DNA from 3 places in the Tatumella terrea genome. Region 3 is predicted to be linked to each of the others. Evidence: predicted binding sites of a transcription regulator. Region 3 holds the regulator's gene; each other region holds the start of a gene.

Region 1 (10,131 bases), on a different contig from region 3:
GAGAAAAAAACGCAGCGCCAGTAACTGATATTCATGGGTGACAAATCCGGTCGCCACCGAGACGACGGCCCAGGCCGCCAGCGACCAGGCAATAAAGCGTTTACCGCTGCCGTAAACGGCAATACGGCCGCCGGGTATTTGCAGAAACAGATAACCGATAAAAAATATTCCGCTGGCGACACCGGCCATCTGGCTGGTGATCCCTAAATCTTTTTCCATTCCGCCAGGCAAGGCGAAACTAATATTGACCCGATCCATAAATGACATAATACAGGCGATGAGGATCGGTGCGATAACCCGCACCCAGCGGGTTCCTGGTATTTTATCGTTCATAATAATGTCCTGGTTACATCAGCGACCTCCGGAGACTGGCGGGTAGCGGCTGATCATCAATGAAAAAGGCATGTTCCCTCGTACTACCGGTACTCTTTTTTTTATTGAATTAATCCCGGGATCTCCCGGCCTGAGAAGTAAGCTGCCAGATTGTCCGCCACCGACTGGCTCATGGCCTGGCGGGTTTCCACCGTGGCACTGGCCACATGGGGTTGCAGCAATACATTATCGAGAGCGAAGAAAGCCTCCGGCACGTGTGGTTCGTGGCCGAACACATCCAGTGCCGCCCCGCCAATCACTTTTTCCTGTAATGCCCGCAACAATGCAGGTTCATCTGTCAGGCTGCCGCGCGCGACATTGATAAGCCAGGCATGTGGCGGCATCGCCTCCAGCACGGCAGCATTAATGATGCCGGTATTTTCGGGATTCCCCGACGCGGCAATCACCAGGAAGTCGCTCTGACTGGCCAGGCTGTGCAGGTCCTCACACCACTGGTAACCGGGGGCGTCCTTACGCTGACGGCTGTGATAAAGAATGGTCATATCAAACCCTTTCGCCCGCCGGGCAATGGCCTGACCAATGTTGCCCATTCCCAGGATACCGAGACGTTTTTTGCTGACTTTGGTCGCCAATGGCGGCGCGGTCTTTTCCCACTGACCGGACCGCACGAACTGATCTCCCTGACGCAGGCGGCGGCTGGCAGCCAGCAGCAATCCCATCGCCAGGTCAGCAACGTCATCGGTCAGCACTCCGGCCGTGATCCCGACACGGATGCCGCGTTCGCGGGTATAATTGAGGTCGATTGCATCGGTTCCGACGCCGAACACGGCGATCATGCCGGCACGGGGTAACTGTTCAAGGATCTCACGGCTGACGCCAACGTCCCCCCGGGTAACGACAGCCTGAACGTCCTCCCCGTGCCGGCGAAGAAAGTCGGCGGTATCGGTTTGCTCGTAAAGACGGAATACCCGGTAGCTGGCGTCCAGAGAAGTCTGTAAGACGTCCATCACCGGCGCGATGAGCAGAACAAAGGGTTGAGTATCTGTATGCATAGCAACGGTCCTGTCTGATAAGCCTGTAGCGTGTCTTATGTATCAAACGGGTTTTTGCTGCTGAATGTTGCGATCTCCGTCACGCCAGATAATGTTAAAAATTTGTGTTACTTCTGGCGTGATCTGGCAGGCATTTTACGGTTATTTAACAGGGGGAGATCAGGGGTCAACAGGTTCAGGAGGGAAAAGAAAGGTGTCAGGCCGCCGGTCAGATGGTTTCTCCCATCGACAACCGGTAATGTAAATCTACCCGTTCTATCGTGGGTAATCCCTGAATTTTTTTAATCAGAATCTCTGTGGCAACCTTGCCCATTTCAAAACGTAGCGTCAGCACACTGGCGAGTTTCGGGGTTGTCACCTGGCCGATCTCCAGACCGTGGAAGCCGGCAATGGCCAGTTGCTCCGGCACACGGATGTCGCTGGCGATGCATTCGCGTAGCACACCCACCGCCAGATCATCATTGGTGCACAGAATGCCGTCCATCTCAGGATACATCTGGCGTGCAAGGGTCATCATGCCTGCGCCGATAGACACAGAAGAGACCTTACCCGGAGTAATACGTCCGGGCGGCAGGCCGGCCTCCGCCATCGCCTGACAGTAACCGGCATAACGTTGTTCATCCCTGAGGTCAGCCATCGACCCGAAATAAATAATCCGGGTTTTTCCGCTGGCCAGCAGCATACGTGTCATGTCCAGACCGGCGCGCTGGTTATCAAAGCCGACATTAATCCGTCCGCTGTTTTCTGTCAGCCCCATCACTTCTGCCACAGGGATTTTTGCCGACCGTAAATACTTTTCTGCGCGCACGCTGTGCACGCTCTCCGTCAGTAACAGAGCTTTAACATTAAAAGCCAGTACGGTTGCTATCTGTTCTTCTTCTTTCTGGCTGTTGTAATCGTAATTGACCACCAGGGTCTGGTAACCCCTGGCGGCAGCCGCGGTTTCGACCCCTGCCAGCACGTCTGCAAAAATCTGGTTATGAAATGACGGAACCAGCACCCCGATCCGCCCGATGGCATTACTGTTAATCGCCGCATTGTCCGGGTCAGGCTGATAGCCCACTTCCTCAATAACGCTGGCGATACGCTCTGCGGTTTCCGGTTTGACTTTTTCGGGGGTACGCAAATACCGGCTGACGGTCATCTTTGTTACACCCGCGAGGGTCGCAATATCATTCAATGTGATGCGCTGCAATTTCATTGTTTCTGCCAGTCAGTACCGGAATCGGTAATCCATTATGCCAGCCCGACACCGAAATGAACATCTTCGCTTCGGGTCGTCGATGGCAGGGTGTCGGGCTGATTTTATGCCATCGATCACAGCGCCAGTAACGTTGTTTTGTAACATCATTTTTAGTGATCAGCGTCACAGTTTAACCGCCACGAAAAACGTGAGATAGAACCTGTGACCGGCAGCACCGATGTCAGTGGCCTGCCGGACAATACCGCCTCCCGGGCCGGGCCACCGGATAATGTACCTGCCCTGAAGACAGTCACGTCAGAGGCTCTGCCCCGGCAGACGTAAACCCGACGATTGCGGTCATCGTGCCGCCAAAGGCGACTGCGGGCCGTCTCTGAGTAATAAACCGCAACCCGTGAATAACCTGAGGAGTGATTATGGCAGGCCAGTGCATTATCGTGATGGGCGTATCCGGGACCGGAAAATCTACGGTAGGCCAGGCGCTTTCGCACGCCCTGAACGCCAAATTTATTGACGGGGATGATCTGCACCCCCGACGGAACATCGACAAAATGGCGGCCGGTCAGGCGCTGGATGATGCCGACAGGCAACCCTGGCTGTGCCGGCTGGCCGATGTGATCTACAGCCTGGAACAGAAAAACGAAACCGGTGTGCTGGTCTGTTCCGCGCTTAAAAAGTCTTACCGGGATCAGTTACGCGCTGGCAGCCCGCATGTGCGTTTTTTATGGTTACAGGGGGATTTCGAGCAGGTAATGAGCCGTATGCGTCAACGCAGAGGTCATTTTATGCCTGAGACTCTGCTGCGTAGCCAGTTTTCTAACCTGGAAATACCGGGTCACGATGAGCCGGACGTCATGGCGGTGAGTATCGTGCCGCCGGTGGACAATATTGTCAGCCAGTATATGACCTGTTTGCGGTAATACACCGCCCCACAACCGGGATGAATATTATGATTATTGATGCCTTAGCCACCGCGGCTGAAAATACCTTCTATCCTGCCGCCATTCGTCAAATGCTGGCAACGATCATCGAAAGTGACCCCTATAGCCTGCCGGCAGGCCACTATCAGGTGCAGGGCAAACAGATGTTTTTCAATGTTGCTGAGGGGGAAACCCGGCCGCTGGAAAGCCAGAAACCGGAATTTCATCGCCAGTATCTGGATATTCATATTGTGCTGGAAGGTAATGAAGTCATTGGCGCCGGTGTCCGCGGCCTGCCGCTCGACCTCAGTGAACCCTTTAATGATGCACACGACCTCGGGTTCTGTGCTGCCATACCGGGGGAGACACTGATCCATCTGCAACCCGGTGAGCTGGCCATTATATTCCCGCAGGAACTTCACCGCCCGATGAGCACCTGTACTACCCCAGCCCCTCTGCGCAAGATTGTGGCAAAAATTGACTGCGCACTGCTCTGAGCCTCCCGTTCCGGGCACGCACACATAAGCGGGTCCGGTCAACACGGCCCGCGTCTTTCCATTTCGGGCAGGACGCAGACGGGTGGCAACAACGGTGGAACACCCACGGCTCCCCTATCGCAGCTGAGCCTTTTTGTCGGTCATCTCGCCTTTTTCAACCTGCTCAACAACAGGGTTTTGAAGGATAGAGGATAATCGCGTTGGGTGCGTTTGCTCTCTGCGATACTCATGCACTGCGGAATAAGATCAGGAACCTGTCAACACTATTCAGGACGGGTCAAAGGACAAAAAAAAGCCCGCTTAGCGGGCCTTTTTGTCTCTTCTGTTGGCTTACATGGAGTAAGACAGCAGTACAGAGGTTTTACTGTCGGTACGATCCGGCGCAGATGACGGCGGATTGTTATTCCAGGTCAGGTCGTAGGCCAGTTTCAGAGAGAAGTGAGAGTTGATCGCTACCTGTAAACCGGTTTCGGAGTTCAGAGTCGTATCATTCCCCAGTGTACTCAGTACGGACACACCCTGAATAAACTTCGTGGTATCCGTCAGCTGCCACTGGTAACTCAGTGCACCGTAAGCCAGTGCTTTCGTCTGGTGACCACCATCATGATAATCATCATAACGAACACCCGGACCCAATTCAGCACGCAGTGAATGCACCGGCCCGTTAAGGATCTGACGACCGTAACCGGCAGTCATCGTATCGCGGCTGTCGTAACCATTGAAACGGTCACTTAACCAGCTTGCCTGACCGAACAGATAGTCGCTGCTGTTCAGGTTATAACGTGAACGGCCACCCACGGTATAGGTTTCAGAAGAACGTTCATCGTTGGATGAGGTGTTCGACGCATTGCCCCACAGGCTGTATGCCATTGATTCCTGGTACCAGGTCATGTTGGTCTGGGCTGTCAGAGAAGAACTGGTGGTGTTACCACTCTGCGCCAGATAACCTGCAGAAGCTGAACCTTCAAAAGGCTTTTTTGCGGTAGAAGGATCATCCATCGAGGTAAATACTGAGTTATCAGCATATGCCTGCTGGGCGAACACACCGGCGGTAAGCAGCAGTGCTGCTGAAATTTTATTGAACGCTTTCATTGAAAAGACCTGTACTGACGACGTTGTTAATAGCTAAGTCTGAAAACTTTTAAATAGCGTTGAATGCCATTTACCCGAGTTTTGTAAAAAAGCATGTATTCGCTTTCCTTGTCAAAAAAAAGTGACAGGCCTTAGCGTGATTCAGATTGATCTGAACAGTAGCGGGTAATGATAGACGTGAATAAAAAAATAGAAAGCAAAATCACATAAAATGCCGGACGGAATGTATCAAAAGATGACGTTACTAACGTCCAGGTTAATGGCAGTAAATAAACTTAACGCTATCGTGGATAGTCTAAGTTTGCGGCCAGACAGAAAAAAGATCCCGGGTTGAGATCCCGCGGCTGGAAACTTCGACGAAATGCGGGTTACAATCTGACCACGCAGCGAAATTGAGGACAACACTATGTGGTCAGCCATTCATCGACTGTTAGAAGAGCAGCAAAGCGATTTTGCTGGGATATCTCATTATCATCAATGCCACGGGGGTGAGGTTAATCAGTCCTGGCAGATGGTGAGCGGCGATAAACACTATTTTATCAAATCCAATCATCGTGGGATGTTGCCCCGCTTTATCGAGGAAGCGGACCAACTGGCTTTGCTGGCCAGGACCGGATGTGTCAGAGTGCCGGCAGTGTATGGCAGCGGAACCTCGCGGCATCATAGCTTTCTGATCCTTGAATATCTTCCCCCGGCACCGTTGAGTAAAGCTTCTGCTGCGTTACTGGGTGAGCAGCTTGCCAGACTCCATCAATGGAGTGAACAACCTAAGTTTGGTCTTGATTTTGATAATTCAGTGACACTGTCACCACAACCCAATAACTGGCAGAACCGCTGGTCCTCCTTCTTTCCGGAACAACGTATCGGCTGGCAGTTACAAATAGCCGCTGAGAAAAAGTTAACCTTTGGCGATACCGAACAGATTATTGCCAGTGTCGCCCGGTGTCTGGAAAATCACCACCCCGCACCGTCCTTATTGCATGGGGATCTCTGGCCCGGGCATTGTGCTGAAGCACATAATTCGCCCTGGCTGTTCAATCCGGCATGTTACTGGGGGGACAGAGAATGTGATCTGGCACTGTGGCAACCGGACAATGTATTAACCACCCCGCTGATTCAGGCTTATGAGAAAATCAGTCCCTTACCGGCAGGCTATGCAGACCGCCAGCCGGCATACCGGCTGTACTATTTGCTGAATCGTGCCTGTGCATTCGGGGAACACTGGGTGGAAGAAGCGCAACAGGTCATTGATACCCTGTTGCGCGATTATCGTTGAGAGCGGGAATTCAGAAAAAGCCGGTGAGTCGCAGAGCAAAATAGCCGATAACAATCACAATCACCGGCAGAATGTACAATTGGAAGTACTGCCTGAAAATGGAGTGATTGTTCGTCTGTAACTTTTCGGTCAGCTGCTCACGGGTCAGCCCCCCGCTGTCTTTAGCGCGTTCCAGAATGAGCTGGTCATCGATGCTCTCTTTCATAAAGCGCGACTGTCGCCACATACGATCGCCCGAGGCCTGTAACGCCAGACCGACAAAGATCACAATATAAATAATCCAGAACAGGACATCAGCCTGAGTACCGAAGTCCGGTACCGGTGAGTTCTGCCATAAAAAGTTCAGGAACGGCGTGTTAAACTTAACCATGTTGATCATGACATGAATGAAATCAGTCAATACAGCATCAATGCCGGGTTGATTATCACTGTGGATGTACAAATAGTTCATGAGTGATACCAGTGTGGATATCACCGCGGGGATAAACAACAGCCAGCCGGCAACTTTTTTGCCGATGGCGATCCTGCCCGTTTGTTGGTAATTCATGCTCTCTCCTGCAGCGTGTTTTGTGATACAAGTCTACCTGCGCCCCGGCTATTTTTCCTGTTTTATACAGCTAAAATCATTATTCAGAAGATATTTCATACAACCGGACGCAGTATTTTCATACTCCGGTTATTTTTTTGCAAAGTTTTAACCATTCACGGAGGGTTTTATGGCCTATCATCGCCCGGTCAAAGCAGCAATATTTGATATGGACGGATTGCTGATCAACTCTGAACCGTTCTGGCATCAGGCTGAACTGGATGTCTTCTCACGCGCAGGCATCGATATCAGCCTGCGTGACGCCTTACCTGAAACCACCGGATTACGTATCGACCAGGTGGTGAGGCTGTGGTTTGATGCAGGTAATATCCGCCATCTGGATGCTGAAGAGATGACACGGCTGATTATCGCCAGGGTGGCAGAGAAAATAGATCAGCAGCGCCCGCTGATGCCGGGTGTACACGAAGCTCTGGAAATGTGTCGGGAGTGTGGGTTTAAAATCGGCCTCGCGTCTGCCTCCCCGCTGAGTTTAATTCAGAGCGTGCTTGAACTATTCTCTCTGCAGCCTTATTTCGACGCGGTCGCTTCCGCAGGCGAACTTCCCTACAGTAAACCCCATCCGCAGGTGTATCTGAATGCCGCCGCCGCGCTGGCGACAGATCCGTTACATTGTGTCGCCCTGGAGGACTCGCTGAACGGTATGATCGCTGCCAAAGCCGCCAGAATGCGCACGCTGGTCGTTCCTGCCACGGAAGAAGCTCATCTTCCGGTCTGGAGTCTGGCTCATGCCCGTCTTGACTCGCTGAATGATTTAACGCCGGATCTGCTGGGCTATCTGCCCGCTTCCCGCTAAGCCCGCGGCGGGGAGCCTCTGCTCCCCGCAGTCAGCCCGGCTGAGGGTATCAATATCGCCCTGCACGGCTATCCGGGGGTGCTTCTGCCTCTCCGGACGAAGTTACCCGCATTCAGACAATTCCCGCTACTCAGGCCACTGACTCAGCCGATGTCTGAGCTAACGGATTTTCTGCCGGTTCCCTTGCAGCAATTTCTTCACGCGGCAGAGAGCCTCTGCTCCTCGCGGTCAGCCCGGCTGAGGGTATCAATATCGCCCTGCACGGCTATCCGGGGGGTGTTTCTGCCTCTCCGGACGAAGTTACCCGCATTCATACGATCTCCGCCACTCAGGCCACTGACTCAACCGATGTCTGAGCTAAGGGATTTTCTGCCGGCTCCCTGACTCAATTTCTTTCCGCTAAGCCAGGGCGCAGAGCGCCTGCGGCTTTTTCCTGCTCTATGCACCGGGAGGACGAGAGTTTTCTTTGCCTGTGTCAATATCATTTATTATTTGTTACAGCGTCACATATACCTTTTCGCTGTATAAATCCCTATACTGTATACATTGACAGTTAATCAGGAAGTTGCAGGATATCTCATGACGGCCGAAGGCCATATTCTTTTCGCTGTTGCCAGCGCCATCATTGCAAAACGCAGCGATCTGACCCCCGTTATTGCCCACGCAGACTGGTGGCATTTACTGCCGGCAACATTACTTACGTGTCTGCTGCCGGACATTGATCACCCTTCCTCCCTGCTCGGCAGACGTTTACGCTGGATTTCTGTCCCGGTATCCCGTGCATTCGGTCACCGGGGATTTACCCATAGCCTGATCGCTATCGTGGCAGGGTTATGGCTGTTACACCTGAAGTTACCGGAGGCTATGTGGCTGCCTGCCGACGTGATGCAGGGAATGGTGCTGGGGTATCTGAGCCACATTGTCGCCGATATGCTGACGCCTGCCGGAGTACCTCTGCTATGGCCCTGCCGCTGGCGGTTTCGCTTTCCGGTGTTGCAACCGCAAAAGAGTAATCTGCTGGAGCGCTGGTTCTGTATCACATTGGTCGCCGGTGCAGTATTACTGCCGGGTCCTCTGACAAAACAGGTCGTCAGCACGACCGGCAGGCAGATTTATTCGACCGCTATCGACTGGCAAAAACAACTGACGCAGTCACTGCATTAACCCCGGTGCGGCGGTAATGGGAAGGTAAAGTAAAAAAGTGCCAGCCCGCACCGGAAGGCCCGTTAAGAAAGCGTTAAATAGTGTAATGGAAGGCAAAATCCGGACAGTAGCGCTTGAGTTTTCGGGCATCCGCACAGATCATCTGATCAGTTATTGTCGGAGATAGAATATGAAAAAAGTTATCCCATCTCTGCTGGCGTTAACCCTGATTATGCCGGGTATCGCGCTGGCTTACCCGCATGGTCCCGGCCCGGGCTTCGGTGGCCCTGGCCCTGGTTTTGGCGGACCCGGATGGCGGGGTGGCCCCGGCCCGGGTGGTGGCGGTTTTCTGCCGGATTTAGCGACCGGAGTCCTGATAGGCGGCCTCACCTACTATCTGCTCAACGGTATTTATTATCAGCGTCAGGGGAATGACTATGTGGTGGTCAACCCGCCGCCACAGAGTACTCCGCAGCAACTGCAGGCGCTGGATTATAATGGTAAGCGTTATTACGTGCAGTCAGGCCATTATTATCAGCGTAATATTGACGGTGAGTATATCGAGGTTCCGCGACCTGACGGTTTGTAACCCAAAAGCATCAGGCCAATAAAAGGCCAGTCATCGGGCTATACTGCCCGTCAGTTGAGACAGGCATGATGGGATAAACTCCCCCTGGCTGTGTGAAAAACCGTAATCATCCCTTAATGATTACGGTTTTTTTTATACTGCTCAGCCAGGCCATTCTTCGTTTCTTTCCATCGTCATTCTGTCTGCATAAGCCGGGGGCAATAACGGTTTAACTGTTACGGTGCCTTCCGGGAAGGCGCTTAGCGCTTCTCAGATTAATTAATGCCCTTTTAATTTCCGGTGGAAATTCCCTTACAGGTAAGGTTTTTATTAATGGCCCGGCATTGAGAGCGCCACCCAGTCATGCAGGAGGCTGCGGATACAAAAAATCCGCAACCCTTGTGAGATTGCGGATTTTTGCAGGGCTGCCCGGAAGTTTAAGTACGACTTCACGGATAGGCTTCACCCCATGATGTCTGCCCGTTTTATCTCTGCAAAAGATCAGTTCGTTTTCGGAGCCTGAGGATCGGTGTCGTATTCGGTGCAGCTCTGGAAGCCGTAATTCATCACATGTCCGGTGTCGTTATAGCTGACAAAATACGTCAGCGGTTTACCTTCGCTTTGGCCAATGATGTAGGTATCACAGGTC
Region 2 (10,131 bases), on a different contig from region 3:
TTTGCATGCCAGATAAGCCAGCGCATTCATTAATCGCGGCTGAAGGGATGACAGGATATCACCTTCATCCGGGACAGACTGTGTGAAGGCAGACTGATAACGGGAAGTATCTGGCTGCAAGGCTTGCCAGGGGAGTTGAGTTCTGATCAAAGTTATCGCATTTATCCGGAGTTAATAAACCATCGATTATACAGAAAATAAGGGGATGAAACAGTGCGGCATACAGCGACCGGCTCCGGTGACCCGCATAATTAATCCTTACTACAGCAACCCGAAAAACTGTTATTCTTAATCGGTGACCTGAAGATGATGAGATCCCGATGAAATATCTGCAACTTGAAAATCTGGAGTCCGGCTGGAAATGGGCCTACCTGGTGAAAAAGCATCGGGAAGGGGAAGCCATCACCCGGTATCCGGAGCACAGTGCGGCACAGGAGGCCGTGCGGTGGCTTATCTCTTTTGAACATCAGCCGGAAGATATTAACCAGTGGATTGACCAGCATATGAATCCCGGGTTAGTGAACCGGATGAAACAGACTATCCGTGCACGGCGTAAGCGCCATTTCAATGCAGAACATCAGCATACCCGTAAAAAGTCGATAGACCTTGAATATCTGGTCTGGCAACGTCTGGCAGGACTGGCCCGGCGCCGTCACAGTACGTTATCTGAAACCATCGTTCAGTTAATTGAAGATGCCGAGCGTAAGGAAAAATACGCCAGTCAGATGTCATCGCTGAAACATGACCTGGAGTCTATTCTGGGGCAGCCTGAGAAAAAATAACCGCAGTTCGCGCAGTGATATCGCGCGGGGGCAAAAGCAGAAGGGCAAAAAAAACCCCGCATTCGCGGGGTTTTTTATTACGTGGTTAACTTAGCCCTGAGGCTGAGTAACAACGTCTTTGATACCTTTAACTTCGATCTCTACGCGACGATCCGGACCCAGACACTGGATCAGTGCTGCGCGGCCTTTCACGTTGTCACAGGTGTTGCCGGTAACAGGATCAGCTTTACCCATGCCCTGTGCAGAGATTTTGTTTGAAGGAATACCTTTAGACACCAGGTAGTTCACAACAGACTGTGCACGTTGCTGAGACAGTTTCAGGTTGTATTTAGCAGAACCGATACGGTCAGTGAAGCCCAGAACAACGACAGAGCCGTCTTTAGGATCCAGTGAGCTCAGCTGAGTGTACAGCTGATCCAGCGCTTGCTGGCCGCTTGCTTTCAGAGTGGATTTGTTGAAGTTGAACAGCACGTCTGATTTCAGAGTGAAGTGCTTGGTTTCAACAACCGGAGCCGGAGCTGGTGCCGGAGCTGGTGCCGGAGCAGCAACATCATCCTGACCGAAACGGTAAGCAACACCTACGCTCAGAGTGGCGTTATCAGGACGCGCACCCACGGTACCTGCATCACCGATGTTGTTAACCCACTGGTAATCCAGACGGGTTGCCCAGTTTTTGGTCAGAGCATATTCAACACCAACGGCTGCCAGTGGAGAAACACCGGTATCGTGGTCGGAGTTACCGTTGACGAAATCTTTGCTATCTGCACGCCATACCATGCCGCCCAGACGGGTGTACACGTCCAGATCGTCGGTCAGTGGGTAGCTCAGTTTAGCAGCCAGCTGTACGCCCTGCGCTTTGAAAGCACCGTGGTTAGAACCATTGTAAGGCATACGACCTAACCAGTCATAACCACCCTCGAAGCCCAGGTATTGGTTAACCTGGTAACCTGCATAGGCGCCTGCGCCCAGCTGGTTTTCATGCGGGTCGTTAGAGACGTGGTAGTTGTTACCGTAGAAACCGGTGTCGTGGTACTGGGACCAACCCAGTTTAGCACCAGTGTACCAGGTGTTATCTTTTGGTGCGGCCTGCGCTACGGTAGCGAAACCTGCCAGTGCCACTGCAATTGCGATAGCTGTCTTTTTCATTTTGCGCCTCGTTATCATCCAAAATAGGCAATGAGCAAAAATGTTGCTCTTGGTTGTAATCCTTCGCCGGGTTATTTCGCTCGATTTGTACTCTGCCAAAAAAGGAGATTATTGAGCACCCTGGCGACGTAAAGTCTACAACGAGATTAGAAAGTTACAAGTAAGATATGATGTTGTACAGTAAAAAAACAGTAATTTGAACACATTTACTTACAATTGAAACTGAACTCCCGGTCCGGATGACAACTGAAATCTAAGGTAACCCATTGCTGGCTCTGGAATGGTGAGTCACCTGGCTTATGTAATAATCTGCCGCTTATTTTTTATGAGAATAATCTTAAATAAGATTAATGTAGTAAGGGCGAATGAATTTTCAATCGATTTTCCTGTCTGCCGGGAGAATCAAAGGTATTTTCTTCACGCATGATCAATCCCAGAGTATGACCCTCTATTGCCGCCTGCTCGAGTTCCTGTCGTTCAGCGTCGCTTAAACCTTCCGGAAGCCAGGCGATCACCACACTGAAATTCCCCGAACGTAGCGCTTTAATCATGGCATTGACGCTGCTGATACGTTCAGTCGAAGCGACCTGCATACTTTTTTCCAGCGGTAACCCGGCTTGCTGAAGCCAGTGACGGCTCAGTTTATGTGCGGGGGTTAACCATAACTGCCAGCGTGACTGCTCACCCAGTTGTTTGAGTAACGGAAACAGCAGCATATTCAGCAGGGCAGGGTTTTGTCCCTGATAACTTAATTCACTGATACAACCGCGGGTATACGAAGTCTGTGCCGGGTGATGATGCACCTTAAAGGTTTTCGCTGTCAGTCGCTGAGTATGCATAATTTTAACCATCCGCAATTAACTGTATAGATATACAGTATTACGACCATGCATAAAGATCAACCATTTTTCTGAAAACAGATCGCAGAAACTAAAACTGGCCCGTCAGAGCGGCATTTATTCATTGAACTGGTAATCGGTTTTGTTTAACTTCTAACATGTTGATAAATATTATTTTATTAACAGCTATGCTATTGCCGGAACAAGGGAGGTTAACGATGAAAACATCAGGCCAATGCATTGAAGAATCAAAGAAACAGCTGTCAGCGCTCGGTAAAATCGAGTCCCGCACACAGTTCGGTGGATACTCGTTATCGGTGGAGAAGGTGGTTTTTGCTCTGGTCAGTGAAGGGGATCTTTATCTCCGTGCCAGTGAAAAAATGCAAAGTTATCTGCAGCACAGACGACTGCAGCCCTTTATCTTTCACAAGCGGGGGCAATGTGTCAGCCTGAATTACTATAAGGTTGATCCCCTGCTATGGCAGCAATCAGAGGCTTTACTGGAGTTATCACACAGCTCCCTGAAGGAAGCCAGAGCTCTCAGAGAGTCACAGCTTAGCCGGCAGCGGTTGAAAGATCTGCCTAACCTGAGTGCACGGCTGGAAATTCTGTTGAAGGAGGCGGGGATTACTTCGGTCAGTCACCTGCGTGCGACAGGGGCCAGACAGAGCTGGACGTTGCTCAGAAAAAAGAATAAATATCTGGGATTAAAAACACTGTATGCGCTGCAGGGGGCCATCTTCGGACAGCACCAGGAGGTGCTGTCCGCCGGGGTAAAAGAAGAGCTGAAGCACTGGTATCTGCAGTTTGAGCAGACTACCGCCCGTTCAGCCTGTAAGCGCAATAATGACCTCTAAAGGCGGCTTATCTCTTCTCTGACAGAGACCAGCTCCGGAAGGAGTGTCAGTACCAGGCCCATCTGCTGAAGAATGACGGGTTCTCTGCTGTCAGAACTGGCTTCAATACTCTTAATTTCTGCAATGAGTGCATGCAGTGTGTCCAGCGTATTCTGCATGTTTGCAGAATCACTCTGCAAAGTATCCCGGGTCAGTCTGACAGCATCATCCATCAGGTGTAAAAAATCACTTTGTTCTGTTTTCTCCCTGTGTGCACCTAATGCAGACAGGTAGCTTAGCAGGCTGTGATTGAGACAAGAGATGCGAAAGCCAGGGTCTTTCCCCGGGTCAGGGCTGACCGTCGGGTCATTCATGCCGGAAATCACCAGAGCTAACTCCGCATCGGCGTTGTGTGCCTCCCGGCGCGCTATCCGGTATGACATACTGTTGTCCTTACCCTGATGGTACTGGTCGGCAATTGCTGACAGATAGCGGGCATTGGCCGCCATCGCTTTATCTGCCACTGCCGGTAATTGACGATAGCGCCAGTCCGGAAATATCCAGGCCACGGCCATCCAGGCCAGGGCGCAGCCAAGCAGAGTATCAACGATCCTCGGCAGGGCAACATCAAACCCTTCGCCCAGCAGGTTGAAGCTCAGTAACGCCAGCAAGGTGATAAACAGGGTAGCCTGTGCATATTGTACCTGACGGAAAACAAAAAACAGCACCCCGGATACCACGATCAGGATCAGTACCCCGGGAATCGAAGGGACCAGCCAGAGGACCGGCAGACCGATGATGATCCCGGCCAGCGTCCCCATGATACGCAGGGCAAGCCGTTTTTTGGTGGCATTATAGTTCGGCTGACAAACAAACAGGCTGGTCAGTAATATCCAGTATCCCCGTTCCAGTCCGGCCAGCTGAATAAGGGCATAGCCCACGCAGAGAACCACTGATACTCTGACCGCATGCCGGAACAGCGACGATTTCGGGCTTAAATGACGGCTGAACCTGACACGGATATCCTGCCAGCCGGTCAGCCCTTCCTGAGACAGGTGGGTGTCGCTATTCAGCCACTGGTTATTCAGGACCTGTTCCGACGCGATGGAAAGCAACTGATCATCTATCGCTTTAAGATTACGGAGTAACCATTGCAGAGCACGGGTATTGGGGTCCTGCGGATACTGGGCCTTAAGACGGTTCAGTGCCTGTTCCAGATGGAAAAAAGTCCGTTCGAAGCGGTGTTCATGCTGGTACGGTTTTTTCAGGGTCACTGAATGTGCAATCTGCCGGCAGGCGTTAGCCTGCATATGCAATAGTCGCTGGAAGCGAAATAAGATTTCGCTGTACCGCCATTCATTACGCAGCTGGTGATACTGAACGTGGGATGAATTTGCACGTTCATGAATTTCCTGGGCAGCAAAATAATAGAGCAGAGAACGGCGGCTATTACGTGCCGCGCGTTCGCCATTCAGACGGCTTTGTATGGCGGTTTTGGTGATATTAAACTGTGATACCAGCTGGCTGTTCGCCAGTGCGGCATCGATCAATGACGGTTCGTCACTGTCGCCGGTATCGGGGTCGAACAGATTAGCCTTGGTATCAAGATAGCCGGCCAGCTGAGTGTAAGTGGCTGCGAGTTGCTGCTGCACAGGCTGTACCGGAAACAACAGGTGCATGATCAGCGTCAGAACATTGTACCAGAGTGCACCTGCCAGCAATAATACCGGCTGAATATACCAGTCGGAGAACAGATGGATCCCCAGCATGGTATAGATAGCAATCAACAGCGCGCCGAAGGAGATGGTGGCATAGCGTTGCCCCAGGGCACCCAGCAGGGTGAATACCCAGCTGGAGAGTGCAAGGCCAATCATAAACAGTGGCGGATAAGGGAACAGAATTTCGACCGAGACCGTCGCGATACAAAAGCAAACCAGCGTGATCAGCATATTACGCAGACGGCCGGTCAGCCGGTCATCAATGTCTGCCAGTGCAGCGGCGACGACCCCCAGAATTAACGGAATGGTCCAGGTGATATTTTGTAATGACCAGGAAAGGATCACGCAACCGGTCATCGCAAGAAATATCCTCGCCGGATCCCGCCATAATTTATTCATTAAAAATGTGTGCCAGCTGTTCAGCAGGTCAGATCCGAAATTCATTATTACCGTTATCCTCAGCGACCGGCACGGACCGCGTTTTCACGCGCAAATTTCGCTTCCTCGACAGAAACGACTCTGCGACCAACAGGCCATAAAGCAATGGCTGCAATTTTAAAATTCGCAATGCCGACAGGGATCCCGATAATGGTCACACACTGGAGGATACCGGCAGAAATATGGGCCAGGCAAAGCCACCAGCCGAAAAAGATAAACCAGAAAACGTTCAGTAACGTACCGCCAGTATTACGCAGGTGATTTCTGTTCTCCGGGCGGAGTGTATCCACATGAACGGCTTCATTACCGAAAGGTAGCAGGGATAAGCGGGTAATTTCCCAGCAGGAGCGGGTCAGGGGCAGCGTAAAAATTAAGACAATGGTAACCAGAGTGGCAAATAACCAGGCCAGGGTGGTCGCAAATCCCCCCAGAACGAAATTCAGGATATTCAGTACGGCTCTCATTAAATATATCTCCGTGAGTCTTCATGGCACAGTTACAGAATTGTAACCTGTTTTTTGTCTGGAGCACTAAAGGTCTCGCAGTTAAACTGCTTAAAAGCAATAACTCAGATAATGGCGTGATGCATGGAACTTAAAGCAACCTCAATGGGTAAACGGCTGGCTCAGCATCCTTACAATCGGGTGCGTCTGCTACCGGCAGGAGTGGAAGTCAGCGGCGATCGTCATGAATATATCATCCCTTTTAACCAGTTACTGGGTATTCAGTGTAAACGAGGGATGGTATGGGGAGAACTCGAATTTCAGCTTCCGGATGACCAGGTGGTACGACTGCACGGGACTGAATGGCAGGAAACCCAGCAGTTTTACCAGCATCTTGCCAATGCCTGGCAGCAATGGAGCGAAGAGATGGCCAGGGTCTGCTGCCAGGTATTGAGTACACTGCACCAGGAATTACTCAGCTTGCTGCAACGGGATAGCTGGCTGACCCGTGCGGATATCTCCGGCGTACGTGAAAAAATAGAAGGCCGGTTCGCGGCCTTACCTCTGCCGGCCCAACGGATTGCGGAATTTGAATCCTGTCGTCCGCACTGGTCCTTTTGTCAGAACTGGCTGACTTCTGCAGAGCAGCAGCGTACCGTGCGTAACCGGCAATGGACGGAGCAGATACTCGAACGTTATCAGGATTTTTTTGCGACCGTGGAATCCAGTCCGCTGAATCCGTCCCAATGCCGTGCCGTCATCAATGGTGAAGATCAGGTACTGGTCCTCGCCGGGGCAGGGAGCGGTAAAACATCGGTGCTTGCCGCCCGCGCCGCCTGGTTATTACGCCGTAAATACGCCACCGCCGAACAGGTATTGCTGCTCTCCTTTGGGCGGGAGGCCGCAAAGGAGATGGATCAGCGTGTACAGAAATGTACCGGTGAAACCGGGATGACGGCCAGGACGTTCCACGCACTGGCCCTGCATATTATTCAACAGAGCAGTAATAAGCCGCCAAAAATCAGTGCTCTGGAGAGTGACGCCGCGTTACGTCGTCAGTTACTGACAGACACCTGGCAGCAGCAATGCTCACAGAAAAAATCGTTTGCGAATGGCTGGCGACAGTGGATTGAAGACGAACTGGGCTGGGAATGTGCTGACACAGAGTTCTGGAACGATAAACGATTAGTTAACCGTCTGGCGGGGCGTCTGGAACACTGGGTGTCGCTGGTAAGAACCCACGGGGGTTCCCAGTCCGTAATGACGGAGGAAGCCCCGGAGGCTATCCGCACGCTGTTCGGTAAACGGCTCAGGCTGCTGGCCCCCTTGCTGAAAGCATGGAAACAACATCTTAAAGAGGAAGATGCGGTCGATTTTTCCGGACTGATCCGCCAGGCCATCGCCTTGCTGGAAAAAGGCCGATTTATCAGCCCGTGGAAATATATCCTGGTGGACGAGTTTCAGGATATCTCGGTCCAGCGCGCCGGCCTGCTTCATGCACTCAGAAAACAAAATAAGCGCACCGGATTGTTTGTGGTCGGGGATGACTGGCAGGCTATTTATCGCTTTGCCGGGGCGGAGATCGACCTGACAACCCGTTTTCATGGCATCTTTGGTGACGGGGATGTCTGTGTGCTGGATCAGACCTATCGTTTCAGTCAGCGCATCGGGGATGTGGCGAATCGTTTTGTACAGCAGAATCCTGCACAGCTGAAAAAGACACTGAATAGTCAGGATAAGGGCAACAAAAAGTCGATTGCATTGCTGCCGGAAGAACAACTGGAAGCGCTGGTGAATAAAATGAGCGGCTATGCGGAACAGGATGAAAGCATCCTGATCCTCGGCCGTTATCACTATCTCCGTCCGGCGCTGCTGGATATTGCCTCAACCCGGTGGCCCCGGCTGAACTTATCATTTATGACATTCCATGCCAGCAAGGGTAAGGAAGCCGACTATGTGATAGTCACCGGACTAAGCGACGGCAGTGACGGCTTTCCGGCCCGTACCCCGGAATCGGTGATAGAGCAGGGGCTGTTACCGGAAACGGAAAGCTTTCCGGATGCGGAGGAACGAAGGCTCGCCTATGTCGCAATGACCCGGGCGAGAAAGCAGCTCTGGTTATTGTATGACAAAGCGGCGCCTTCAGATTTCGTGGAAGAACTGGCAAAACTCGGGGTTCCGCGGGTGAGGAAACCCTGAGCGATTACTGATCTTTCAACAGCGGTTCCTGAAGCCGTTCGGCCATATAACGCGGGTAATCAGGGATCGCAATCTCCACATTCTGAGTATAAAGCGGCGAGTGAATAATAAAATCGGCGGTAGAACGGTTAGTCGCGACCGGGATATTCCAGACGGTCGCCAGCCGTAACAGTGCTTTGACATCCGGATCATGGGGAACTGCGTTCAGCGGATCCCAGAAGAAAATCAGCATATCCACTTTTCCTTCTGCGATCATTGCTCCGACCTGCTGATCGCCGCCTAACGGACCGCTTAACAGCGGATTTACCTGCAGGCCGCAGTGGGCATTAATCAGGTTGCCGGTGGTCCCTGTAGCATACAGGCTGTGCAGGGCAAGTGACTGCTGGTTCGCTTTTACCCACTCCAGCAACGATAATTTGCAGTTATCATGAGCCACCAGGGCGATATGTTTTTTCTGCGCTAATGTCCTGACCGTCTGTTCCATCCCCGACCCTCATTATTCAAAACATATATTCAGTGTCAGGCAGTGTAGCGCGGTGGCTGACCGGGCTTCAACTGGTTCGGAATTCACGTAACCAGAGCAGGATAGCCTGCACGGAACCGCGGGCAGACGGTGCAGCTGCTGCGGGGACTGAACCGGCAGATACTTTTTCTGCCTCTGTACCGGCTTCCCGGGGCGGAAGACTGAACTTTGCCACCGAGGCTTTTCTGTTTTGCCGGTTATAACGGATAACCGCGCGCACATAATCTTCATCCTGTATTTCGGACAAATGATCCTGAATGGCTGTGATATCCAGGCCGTTTTCATCCACTAACCGTAATTGCAGATTTTTTGACGCACTGCGTTCAGCTAACACAGAGGCAGAGGGTAATACCATACTGACAATATGACTTTCTGCCGTGAAGGTCAGAATAAATACCGGGGAGTGCGGGGCGGAGACCAGCGTAAAAAGTATCTGATGCTGGCCCTGTTCAAGCTCAATGCTTTCCGCCCCTTTCAGCAGGCTACCCGGCAGTTTATTGCCGTCGAGCACCAGTAAGTTGATCTCCGGATTTATCCTGAAGCTGACAGCCATTGCGGCAGAGGTATACAGACCAAGCAGCAGGCAGAAAACTGCAGCTACACACTTCATTTTGGCTCCGGGTCGGCTAAGTAAGGTGACGGAAAAAAAGCTGAGTTTCATTATGGCATTAATATTTACATTTTGTCATATTTATTGTGCCGCAGAGAGGCACAATAGGTACATTTCTTCTGCCAGCAGATCCACTATTCTGCAGATCGGCAGTCCCGGCTATCGGAGAAAAACATTGGAACGACAGGATGCCCGGATCCGGGCGATTTTGAGAGAGACGCGTCGTATTGCCGTGGTGGGGGCGAGTGTTAATCCGCAGCGTCCGGTCTGGCAGGTCATGATGGTGCTGGCGGAACACGGTTATGATGTGATCCCGGTCGGGCCTAAAGTGGCCGGGAAGGTGATTGACGGTATGCCGGGTTATGCGTCCCTGGCAGAAATTCCGGGGAAAGTCGATATGGTGGATGTGTTCAGAAATCCGCAAGTGGTCCCGGAAATTGCACGGCAGGCAATCGCTATCGGGGCAAAGACATTATGGTTACAACCCGGGACTGTCAATCTGCAGGCCGTGACAGAGGCCCGGGATGCGGGGCTGCAGGTGATAACGGAGTTGTGCCCGAAAATTGAAATTTATCGTTCCGGGCTTTCTGCAGAATT
Region 3 (10,131 bases):
GCGTCGTTATTCGTCGTCGTACTGCGGGCCGGCATAGTTATCAAACCGTGACCACTGGCCATTAAATGTCAGACGGACGGTGCCGATCGGGCCGTTACGCTGTTTTCCCAGAATAATTTCTGCAATCCCTTTCAGATCACTGTTTTCGTGGTAGACCTCATCCCGGTAGATAAACATGATCAGGTCCGCATCCTGCTCAATGGATCCGGATTCACGCAAATCGGAGTTGACCGGTCGTTTGTCGGCACGTTGTTCCAGTGAACGGTTCAGCTGGGAGAGAGCAACCACCGGCACATTCAGCTCTTTTGCCAGCGCTTTCAGTGAGCGGGAAATTTCTGCAATTTCCAGGGTACGGTTATCAGACAACGACGGTACCCGCATCAGTTGCAGGTAATCGATCATTATCATGCTCAGGCCGCCATTTTCACGGAAAATACGTCGGGCACGTGAACGCACCTCGGTCGGTGTCAGACCGGAGGAGTCGTCGATATACATATTTTTCTTTTCCAGCAGAATGCCCATGGTGCCGGAAATACGCGACCAGTCCTCATCATCCAGTTGACCGGTACGGATACGCGTCTGGTCGACACGGGACAGCGAGGCCAGCATACGCATCATCAGCTGTTCACTGGGCATTTCCAGACTGAAAATCAGTACCGGCTTATCCTGAACCATCGCCGCATTCTCACACAGGTTCATGGCAAAGGTCGTTTTACCCATCGAAGGACGGGCCGCGATGATGATCAGATCGGATCCCTGCAGGCCGGCGGTTTTTTTGTTCAGATCCTGGTAACCGGTATCAACCCCGGTGACCCCGTCATGTGGCGTGCCAACCAGTGATTCGATACGGTTGATGGTCGCTTCCAGAACCTGCTCAATATTTTGCGGACCGTCTTCTTTGTTCGCCCGTTTTTCAGCGATCTTAAACACGCTGGATTCCGCCAGATCCAGCAGATCTTCACTATTGCGTCCCTGAGGATCGTAACCGGCATCTGCTATCTCATTCGCCACCGAGATCATTTCACGGACAACGGCACGCTCGCGCACAATATCCGCATAGGCACCGATATTCGCCGCACTCGGGGTATTCTTGGCCAGCTCCGCCAGATAGGCGAACCCCCCGACCATGTCCAGCTCTCCGCGGGTTTCCAGGGATTCTGACAGGGTGATCAGATCGATGGGCTGACCGAGTTCCAGCAAGCGCTGCATCTCTGAGAAAATCAGCCGGTGTGGTCTGCTGTAGAAATCGCCAGCCACCACTCGCTCGGAAACATTATCCCAGCGTTCATTGTCCAGCATTAATCCCCCGAGAACGGACTGCTCTGCCTCGACAGAGTGGGGGGGCATCTTCACGCCTTCCATCTGACGATCACGGGATTCGTTGGATTTGTTCGCGGGTGTCTTTCCTGCCATAGTGAATGTCATTACCAGTGTTAAACAAGGGGCGTCACAGTATACTTTTTTTTTACCTGCATTGTCGCCCTGTCCCGGGCAAACCAGACGATTTCAAGGAGCTGCTATGTCAAACCGGATTCAGTATCGCCGCCACGGCGGGCCGGAAGTCCTGGAGTGGACTTCATTTACACCGCCGGCACCCGGCGATCATGAGGTCGTGGTGGAAAATAAAGCAATAGGTATCAATTACATCGATACCTACTTTCGCAGCGGACTTTATCCGCCGCCTTCCCTGCCCGCAGGTCTCGGTAGCGAAGCCGCCGGGATCGTAGTGAGCACCGGCCGGGCCGTCCGCCGGGTTTCGCCGGGCGATCGGGTGGTCTACGCGCAGTCAGCGGCCGGAGCCTACAGTGAAAGCCATATTGTTCACGAGGACAGGCTGGCGATCCTGCCGGACGCAATTTCGTTTGAGCAGGCCGCGGCTTCTTTCCTGAAAGGGCTGACGGTCCAGTATCTGCTGCGCCAGACCTATCAGATTAAGGCCGGAGAAACCTTTCTGTTTCATGCCGCCGCCGGGGGCGTCGGACTGATTGCCTGCCAGTGGGCAAAGGCCCTGGGAGCGAAACTGATCGGGACTGTCGGGTCGGCGGAAAAAGCAGAGGCGGCCCGTCAGGCAGGGGCCTGGGCGACGATTAACTACCGCGAGGAAGATATTGCCGCCCGCCTGAGCGAACTGACTGACGGTCAGAAAGTGCCGGTCGTCTATGATTCGGTAGGGAAAGATACCTGGCAAGCCTCACTGGATTGTCTGCAACGCCGAGGCCTGATGGTCAGCTTTGGCAATGCCTCAGGTCCGGTGACCGGTGTGGACCTGGGGATCCTCACCCGCAAAGGCTCTTTGTTTGTCACCCGTCCGTCGTTGTTTGGTTACATTACCACGCCAGAGGAACTGGATGCTGCAAGCCACGAGCTCTTTACTCTGCTGGCCAGCGGAGCCATTAAGACGGAGGTCCCGGAAAACCAGAAGTTTGCTCTGAAAGATGCCGCCCTTGCCCATCAGCAACTGGAAAGCCGTGCTACCCGTGGTTCCTGCCTGCTCATCCCCTGAACCGGGTCCCGTGTAATGCACAGAAAAGGGCTTCCCGCAGGAAGCCCTTATTTTTTTATTATTTTTGGTACTTGTGTAGGGACAGAGCGACAGCTATTCGCCAGAGCACACCGGTATCATCGCAGAACCGGTCTGCCGAAAATACGGGGTAATTCACATTTCCGCGGCCTGACGTCAGAAACTGAGTCCCGCCCCTGGTTGCCGTTTACCCGCGCCTGTTCATCCGGTTGATTTTAGCCATGGTTTTATCAAAGCGGCGTGTGACCGGAGACGACGATGGCGGCGCAATAAAGGTCTGATAGATCCAGGCGACCGCGACCGCCAGCAGTAACCAGGGGAGCAGTTTAATCGCCAGCAATAAGAAACCGGAGAACATCAGCAGCACTGCACCGGCAAATAACGCGATCAGTACGCCGATCACCGAGACGCCGGTCAGTAACAACACCACAAAAAAACCAATCACAAAGAAGAATTCCATGATACCTCTTCCATCACAGGAGAATAAGTTAGCGATAAACACGTCTGCTATGACCAATACAAGAATCATGCCATCCCGATAACTCAATGAATAACAATGAAATGTTGAAAAATTACTGCCCGCTGAAGGGGTGAAAAAAACCAGGAACTGGCGTAATTCGCGGTATGGAATATTACCGGGGGATCTCCCCGGCATCGGACTTAACGGGAAGCGACCAGTGACAGCGCCTGCTCTACCACCCGGACATCGGCCCCGGCTTTATGCGCATTTTCGCTCAGGTGACGGCGCCATTGACGGGCCCCCGGGATCCCCTGAAACAGCCCCAGCATATGGCGGGTAATGTGTCCCAGATACGTGCCCTGGCTCAGTTCTGCTTCTATATACGGATACATCGAGCGCACCACCTCAAACGGATCCGGACTGGCCGACGTGCTGCCGAAAATCTCACTGTCCACCTGAGCGAGGATCCCCGGGTTCTGGTAGGCTTCACGCCCCATCATCACCCCGTCCACATGTTGCAGGTGAGCTTTGGCTTCTTCCAGGGTCTTCACTCCGCCGTTAATCGCTATCGTCAGATGCGGGAAATCACGCTTTAACTGATAAACCCGCGGGTAATCCAGCGGCGGAACCTCACGGTTTTCTTTCGGGCTCAGGCCCGACAGCCAGGCTTTACGGGCATGGAGAGTGAAGGAGTCACATCCGCCCTGCTCTGCCACGGTACGGATAAAGTCGCACAGGAACGCGTAGCTGTCCTGCTCATCGATGCCGATACGGGTTTTCACTGTCACCGGGACCGACACCACATCACGCATCGCCTTAATGCAGTCCGCGACTAACGCCGCTTCCCCCATCAGGCAGGCACCGAAACGGCCATTCTGCACTCTGTCAGACGGGCAACCCACGTTCAGGTTGATTTCATCATAGCCCCGTTGCTCTGCCAGCCGGGCACATTGTGCCAGTGCCACAGGGTCACTGCCGCCCAGTTGTAACGCCACAGGATGTTCTGCGTCGTTATACGCCAGATAATCGCCTTTGCCATGAATGATTGCGCCCGTGGTTACCATCTCGGTATACAGCAACGTCTGGCCGGTCAGTTTACGGTGGAAATAGCGGCAATGACGATCGGTCCAGTCGAGCATCGGCGCGACGGAAAAACGCCCGGCAAGGTATTCAGGCGATACGGCCTGCGGTTGAGAGGTCTGGTGCAGGTTGGAGGTTTCTTTATTTTCGTGCATTTTTCTTTATATCATCAGGTAAAACAGCCCCCGTTCGCACCCGGGCGTGACAGGAAGGACTGAAAAAAGGGACAAAAGCATGCCCTACTATAGCATAGAAAAACGGCAGTCCGGGGGTGACCGCACAGCTTCCGCCATGTCACGGAATCAGGGCCCCCCGCCGGCAGGGACCGCTTTCCGTCGCCTGTCGCACTTCGCCATACAGGATCAGCATTAAAGCGCCAGCCATGCTAAGATAGCCCGTTACCGCAGACTATTCGTTGGAGAAAGCCATCATGCAACAGCAACTTCCCGCTCAGATTCTTGCCGAGGCACAGAGTCTCTGCCTGAAACGTGGGGTACGTATGACGCCCCAGCGCGCAGAAGTGTTACGTCTGATGGCCGAAGAACAGGGGGCCATCAGCGCCTATGATCTGCTGGATAAACTGCGCATCAGTGAGCCGCAGGCCAAGCCACCGACCGTCTATCGTGCGCTGGATTTTCTGCTGGAGCAGGGGTTTATTCACCGGGTCGCCTCTAATAACAGCTATGTGGTATGCCCGCACTTTGAACACCCGTCTCATACCTCGGTTATGCTGGTCTGCGATAACTGTGCATCGGTGAGCGAGCGTCATGCTGAAGGGGTGGAACATCTGATCGTCACCCAGGCAAAGCAGGCGGGCTTTCTGCTGCGCCACAGTGTGATTGAAGCCCATGGTCTGTGCGTGAAATGTGCTGAGATCGCGGCCTGTGATAATCAGGAACAGTGCCAGCACGACCACAGCAGCGAAGTTAAAAAACGGGCCGGCCGCTAATTTCCCCGGGGTTCAGTGACGGGTCAGTGATCAAACCAGGTTCCCCTGCGCTGATGCTGCTGCCAGCAATGCCAGAGTGTGATCCCCCGCAGTAGCATAAAGACACAGAGCGCCAGCCAAAGCCCGTGATTACCCAGCCAGGGAACACTGCACAATGTCAGGCCATAGCCTGCCGCGGCAATCGCCATACTGTTACGCATTTCCCGTCCGCGCGTGGCACCGATAAACAAACCATCCAGTAAATACCCGCCGACACCTGCCAGAGGCAGAATGACCTGCCAGATCAGATAATGGTCAGCCAACTGGCGAAGGGAAGGTAATGAGGTCATCATCTCAATGATGTATTGCCCGGCCAGCCCATACACCAGCGAAAAAAGCAGAGCGACAATACCGGCCTGACGGCAGGAGGCGTACCAGACTTCATGCAATTTTCCGGCTTCACGCGCCCCGTAGGCTTCTCCGGAAACCGCCTCCACCGCATAGGCAAATCCATCCAGCGCATAGGCGGTAAAAGTCAGGAACATCATCAGCAACGCATTCACCGCAACGACCTGAGCCCCCATCCGGGCACCGATGAAGGTCAGAGAAGCAAAGCAGATCTGCAGGAGTAAGCTCCGCAGAAGAATATCGCGGTTCAGGCCCAGCAAACGTCTGATATCGCCGCGCCAGCCTTCCAGCAGTAAACGGACAGACATCCTACGCCGCCGGAAAACCTGCAACACCAGTAGCACACCGACCAGCAGCGAGACATATTCAGAGATCACGGTAGCGGCCGCTGCTCCCCGGACTCCCAGATGCAGGTGCAGAACAAACCACACCTCCAGCAAAATATTCACCAGGTTACCGGCGACCAGCAGGATCACCGGAGCCCTGGCATACTGAACACCCAGCAGCCAGCCAAGGATCACCAGATTCGCGAAGGTCGCTGGCGCACTGAGCCAGCGCGTACGGATAAAAACACGTGCCTGTTCCAGCGTACCGGCATCACCGCCGATAAATCCGCTGGCCAGCTGGCTGACCGGGTCACGTACCACAATAAACAGAAGCCCGGCCGCCACACTCATGATCAGGGGCTGAGCCAGGGCTTTGGCGAGGGCTGCTGAATCGCCGGCTCCCCATGCCTGAGCCGTCATCCCCGTGGTACTCATACGCAGGAAAAGCAGCAGCATAAACAGGAAGCTGGTGACCGTGGTGCCGATAGCCACCCCGCCCAGATAGATAGCACTGTCCAGGTGTCCGATCACCGCGGTATCCACCAGTCCCAGCAACGGAACCGTAATGTTGGATAACACCATCGGTAATGCCAGTCGCCAGAGTTTTTTATCGGTGGTATTCAAAAAAGACATGGGTTTTCCTGACAGAGCGCAGTGTCTCCGCCGGACGGGAGAGGATTTCCGGCGGACAAACGCCGGTTGCGGCAGCAGCCGATCAGCGTACTGTAATAAGGTGCAGGGTGAATCTTAACAACCGGAAGTCAGATCTCCCGGTCGCCGGCTGACGGACAACGGCCCGTCAGTTACAGCCATTCTCCGTTGCGGATAATACCGACCGCCAGTCCTTCAACCGTCAGGCTCTGTTCGCGGACATCTACCACAATCGGAGAGAATTCGCTGTTCTCAGGTAATAACTGTACCGTATTCCCCTGTTTTTTCCAGCGTTTCACCGTGACTTCGTCATCGATTCTGGCGACCACCACCTGCCCGTTACGGACATCCTGGGTTTTATGGACCGCCAGCAGATCACCGTCCATGATACCGATATCTTTCATCGACATCCCGCTGACGCGCAGCAGAAAATCGGCACCCGGCTTAAACAGTCCCGGATCGACCTGATAGTGGCTTTCTATATGTTGCTGGGCCAGCAGAGGTTCACCGGCGGCAACCCGGCCGATCAGCGGCAGACCTTCCGGCGTTTCTTCTTCCATCAGCAGGCGGATGCCCCGTGAGGCACCGGACACGATTTCAATAACACCTTTACGTGCCAGAGCTTTCAGGTGTTCTTCTGCCGCATTCGGGGAGCGAAAACCGAGGCGGGCAGCGATTTCCGCACGTGTCGGCGGCATACCCGTCTGTTGAATATGGTCGCGAATCAGGTCATAGACCTGCTGCTGCCTGCTGGTTAATGCTTTCATCCCGCCCCCTGGTTGTTTATACAGTCGCTGTGAGTATATACAGGTCTTTCATAAATGAAAACCAAAAACCGTCATAAAACAAACAACTGTCGGTCATTATCCCGCCAGCGACCACCATTGCCAGAGCACTGTTCCCCAGACAAACACCGCCAGCAGGATCGCCAGCAATACGGCGGCCGATCCCAGGTCTTTCGCCCGGCCGGATAAGGGGTGTATTTCCGGGCCAAGACGATCAACCACGGCTTCTATCGCGCTGTTGATAATTTCGATGATCATAATCAGTACGACCGATCCAATCAGCAGAATGCGTGAAACTGCATCCACATCCAGACAGCCGGCAATTACTATTGCCACGATAGTCACTACGGTTTCCTGGCGGAAGGCCGCCTCATGCCGCCAGGCGGCCCGCAGCCCCTGCCATGAATAGCCGGTGGCCTTCACCAGCCGCCGCCATCCCGTTGTCCTTCCTGCCATCGGCCGTTCTCCTGTTAATTTTCAATAGTGCACCTGGCCACAGATCTTCTTTGCAGTTTCTGGTATGATTGCGCCGCTTTGCTATCAAAAGAGGCTCCGGATTTATCTATGTCAGGCTGGCGTAAACTTTATTATAAATTACTAAGTATTCCATTATCTTTGCTGGTAAAGAGCAAGGTGATCCCGGGCGATCCTGTGACCGAACTCGGTCTGGACCCTACCCGCCCTATTATCTATGTATTTCCGTATGATTCCAAAGCAGATCTGCTGGCACTCCGTACCGAATGCCTGAAGCATGATCTGCCCGACCCGTTAGAACCTCTGGAAATCGACGGCAGTCTGCTACCGCGTCATGTGTTTATTCATGACGGTCCGCGGTTATTACCTTATTTCACCCCGAATCAGGAAACCGTGAAGATTTTCCACGATTACCTGGATCTGCACAGGAACAATCCGGCGCTGGATGTCCAGCTGGTGCCAGTATCGGTGATGTTTGGCCGGGCTCCGGGCAAAGAGACACAGGGGACGCAGGCACCTTTACTCCGTGAACTCAACGGGTTACAGAAATTCTGCGCCATTCTCTGGCTGGGACGGGATAGCTTTATCCGCTTCTCCCCTAAAATGTCCTTACGCCAGATGGCCGATGAGCACGGCACCGACCAGTCGATAGCCCAGAAGCTGTCACGGGTGGCTCATATTCATTTTTCCCGCCAGCGTCTGGCTGCCGTCGGCCCGCGTCTGCCGGCCCGCCAGGACCTGTTCAACAAGCTGCTGCAATCCAAAGCGATTGCGAAAGCTGTTGAGGACGAGGCCCGCAGTAAGAAAATCTCTCACGAGATGGCCCGGAAAAATGCCGTCGCTATGATGGAAGAAATCGCGGCGGACTTCAGCTACGAAGCTATCCGCATTACCGACCGCGTCATGGGCTGGCTGTGGAGCCGGTTATATAAAGGGATCAATGTCAGCGGGGGCGAACGTATCCGCCAGCTAGCCCAGGACGGCCATGAGCTGGTCTATGTGCCCTGCCATCGCAGTCATATGGATTATCTGCTGCTCTCTTATGTGCTCTATCATCAGGGACTGGTTCCTCCGCATATCGCGGCCGGTATCAACCTGAACTTCTGGCCTGCCGGACCGATTTTCCGTCATCTCGGGGCGTTCTTCATCCGACGGACCTTTAAAGGTAATAAGCTTTATTCCACCGTTTTCCGTGAATATCTGGGTGAACTGTTCAGCCGTGGTTACTCGGTTGAATATTTTGTCGAAGGTGGCCGTTCCCGTACCGGGCGTCTGCTCGACCCGAAAACCGGGACACTGACGATGACCCTGCAGGCAATGTTACGCGGCGGGAATCGTCCTATCACCCTGGTACCTATCTATATCGGTTACGAGCATGTGATGGAAGTGGCCACTTACGCTAAAGAGCTGCGCGGTGCCACCAAAGAGAAAGAGAGTCTGCTGCAGATGCTGCGCGGGCTCCGTAAGCTGCGTAACCTCGGTCAGGGTTATGTGAACTTTGGTGAACCTCTGCCGCTGGTCAGTTACCTGAATACCCATGTTCCTGAGTGGCGTGATTCTATCGACCCGATAGAATCACAGCGTCCGGCATGGATGACCCCGGTCGTCAATGATGTCGCACAACAGATTATGGTCCGTATTAATAACGCCGGTGCCGCGAATGCCATGAACCTCTGTGTCACGGCATTACTGGCATCACCACAACGCTCGCTGACGCGTGAACAATTGCTTGAGCAGTTGACCTGTTATACCGGTCTGTTGCGTAATGTTCCGTACTCCGAAGGCAGTACTGTGCCGGATATGAGCGTTGAGGCCCTGCTTGATCACGCGATGAGCATGAATAAGTTCACCACCGAGCAGGATAATATCGGTGACATGATTATTCTGCCAAAAGAGCAGGCGGTACTGATGACCTACTACCGCAATAATATTCTGCATCTGCTGGTGATGCCTTCCCTGATCGCCGCCATCATTCAGCAACATGGCACACTGCATAAAGAGGAATTATTGCGTCAGGTTTCCCTGATTTATCCGATGCTCAGGAGTGAATTATTCCTTCGCTGGGATAAGACGGAGTTACCGGAAGTGCTGGACAGTCTGTGCGGAGAGCTGGTCAATCAGTCGCTGATCACTCAGGACGGTGAACACTATTCTGTTCAGCCGGCACGCCATCGGGTGCTCGGCTTACTGGCCGCAGGAGTGCGGGAGACGCTGCAACGCTACGCGATCACCGTTGCCATCCTGAATGCCAAGCCGACGATTAATCGCGGAACACTTGAGAAAGAAAGCCGTACCCTGGCACAACGGTTATCGGTGCTTCACGGTATCAATGCGCCGGAGTTCTTCGATAAGGCTGTATTCACGGGGTTAGTACTCACTCTGCGTGATGAAGGCTATATCAGTGATAAAGATGATGCCGAACCGGAAAAAACCCGGGGCATGCGTCAGATATTACTGGATTTGACGACCCGCGATGTTCGCCAGACCATTGAGAATGC

Evidence for each region. Region 3 encodes LexA, which represses DNA repair genes until DNA is damaged. Its sites were predicted from a motif close to TNCTGTATGTACATACAGNA; they were not measured.
Region 1: ABD035_RS04125 (metal-dependent hydrolase) is a predicted target of LexA. The motif match lies at 8,307-8,326, and genes of this name have one in related genera.
Region 2: sulA (SOS-induced cell division inhibitor SulA) is a predicted target of LexA. The motif match lies at 2,788-2,807, and genes of this name have one in related genera.

The regions. Positions count from the first base shown of each region.
Region 1 covers NZ_BAAAFX010000006.1:234,690-244,820, reverse strand. Annotated here, with positions in the region: gene ABD035_RS04170 (MFS transporter) at 1-333, opposite strand, end outside; gene ABD035_RS04165 (2-hydroxyacid dehydrogenase) at 435-1,385, opposite strand; gene ABD035_RS04160 (LacI family DNA-binding transcriptional regulator) at 1,594-2,586, opposite strand; gene ABD035_RS04155 (gluconokinase) at 3,003-3,506, shown strand; gene ABD035_RS04150 (NanQ anomerase/TabA/YiaL family protein) at 3,536-4,003, shown strand; gene ABD035_RS04145 (DUF481 domain-containing protein) at 4,334-5,095, opposite strand; gene ABD035_RS04140 (fructosamine kinase family protein) at 5,502-6,371, shown strand; gene ABD035_RS04135 (YniB family protein) at 6,382-6,918, opposite strand; gene hxpB (hexitol phosphatase HxpB) at 7,088-7,771, shown strand; gene ABD035_RS04125 (metal-dependent hydrolase) at 8,351-8,935, shown strand; gene ABD035_RS04120 (DUF6515 family protein) at 9,105-9,503, shown strand; gene osmE (osmotically-inducible lipoprotein OsmE) at 9,984-10,131, opposite strand, start outside.
Region 2 covers NZ_BAAAFX010000027.1:11,818-21,948, reverse strand. Annotated here, with positions in the region: gene ABD035_RS17475 (AAA family ATPase) at 1-150, opposite strand, end outside; gene matP (macrodomain Ter protein MatP) at 321-782, shown strand; gene ompA (porin OmpA) at 873-1,928, opposite strand; gene sulA (SOS-induced cell division inhibitor SulA) at 2,276-2,767, opposite strand; gene ABD035_RS17455 (TfoX/Sxy family DNA transformation protein) at 2,986-3,624, shown strand; gene yccS (YccS family putative transporter) at 3,621-5,765, opposite strand; gene ABD035_RS17445 (YccF domain-containing protein) at 5,780-6,223, opposite strand; gene helD (DNA helicase IV) at 6,347-8,401, shown strand; gene ABD035_RS17435 (methylglyoxal synthase) at 8,406-8,885, opposite strand; gene ABD035_RS17430 (YccT family protein) at 8,953-9,534, opposite strand; gene ABD035_RS17425 (CoA-binding protein) at 9,743-10,131, shown strand, end outside.
Region 3 covers NZ_BAAAFX010000002.1:28,497-38,627, reverse strand. Annotated here, with positions in the region: gene dnaB (replicative DNA helicase) at 7-1,413, opposite strand; gene ABD035_RS00195 (quinone oxidoreductase) at 1,520-2,503, shown strand; gene pspG (envelope stress response protein PspG) at 2,709-2,981, opposite strand; gene dusA (tRNA dihydrouridine(20/20a) synthase DusA) at 3,182-4,216, opposite strand; gene zur (zinc uptake transcriptional repressor Zur) at 4,492-5,010, shown strand; gene dinF (MATE family efflux transporter DinF) at 5,034-6,356, opposite strand; gene lexA (transcriptional repressor LexA) at 6,527-7,141, opposite strand; gene ABD035_RS00165 (diacylglycerol kinase) at 7,238-7,615, opposite strand; gene plsB (glycerol-3-phosphate 1-O-acyltransferase PlsB) at 7,724-10,131, shown strand, end outside.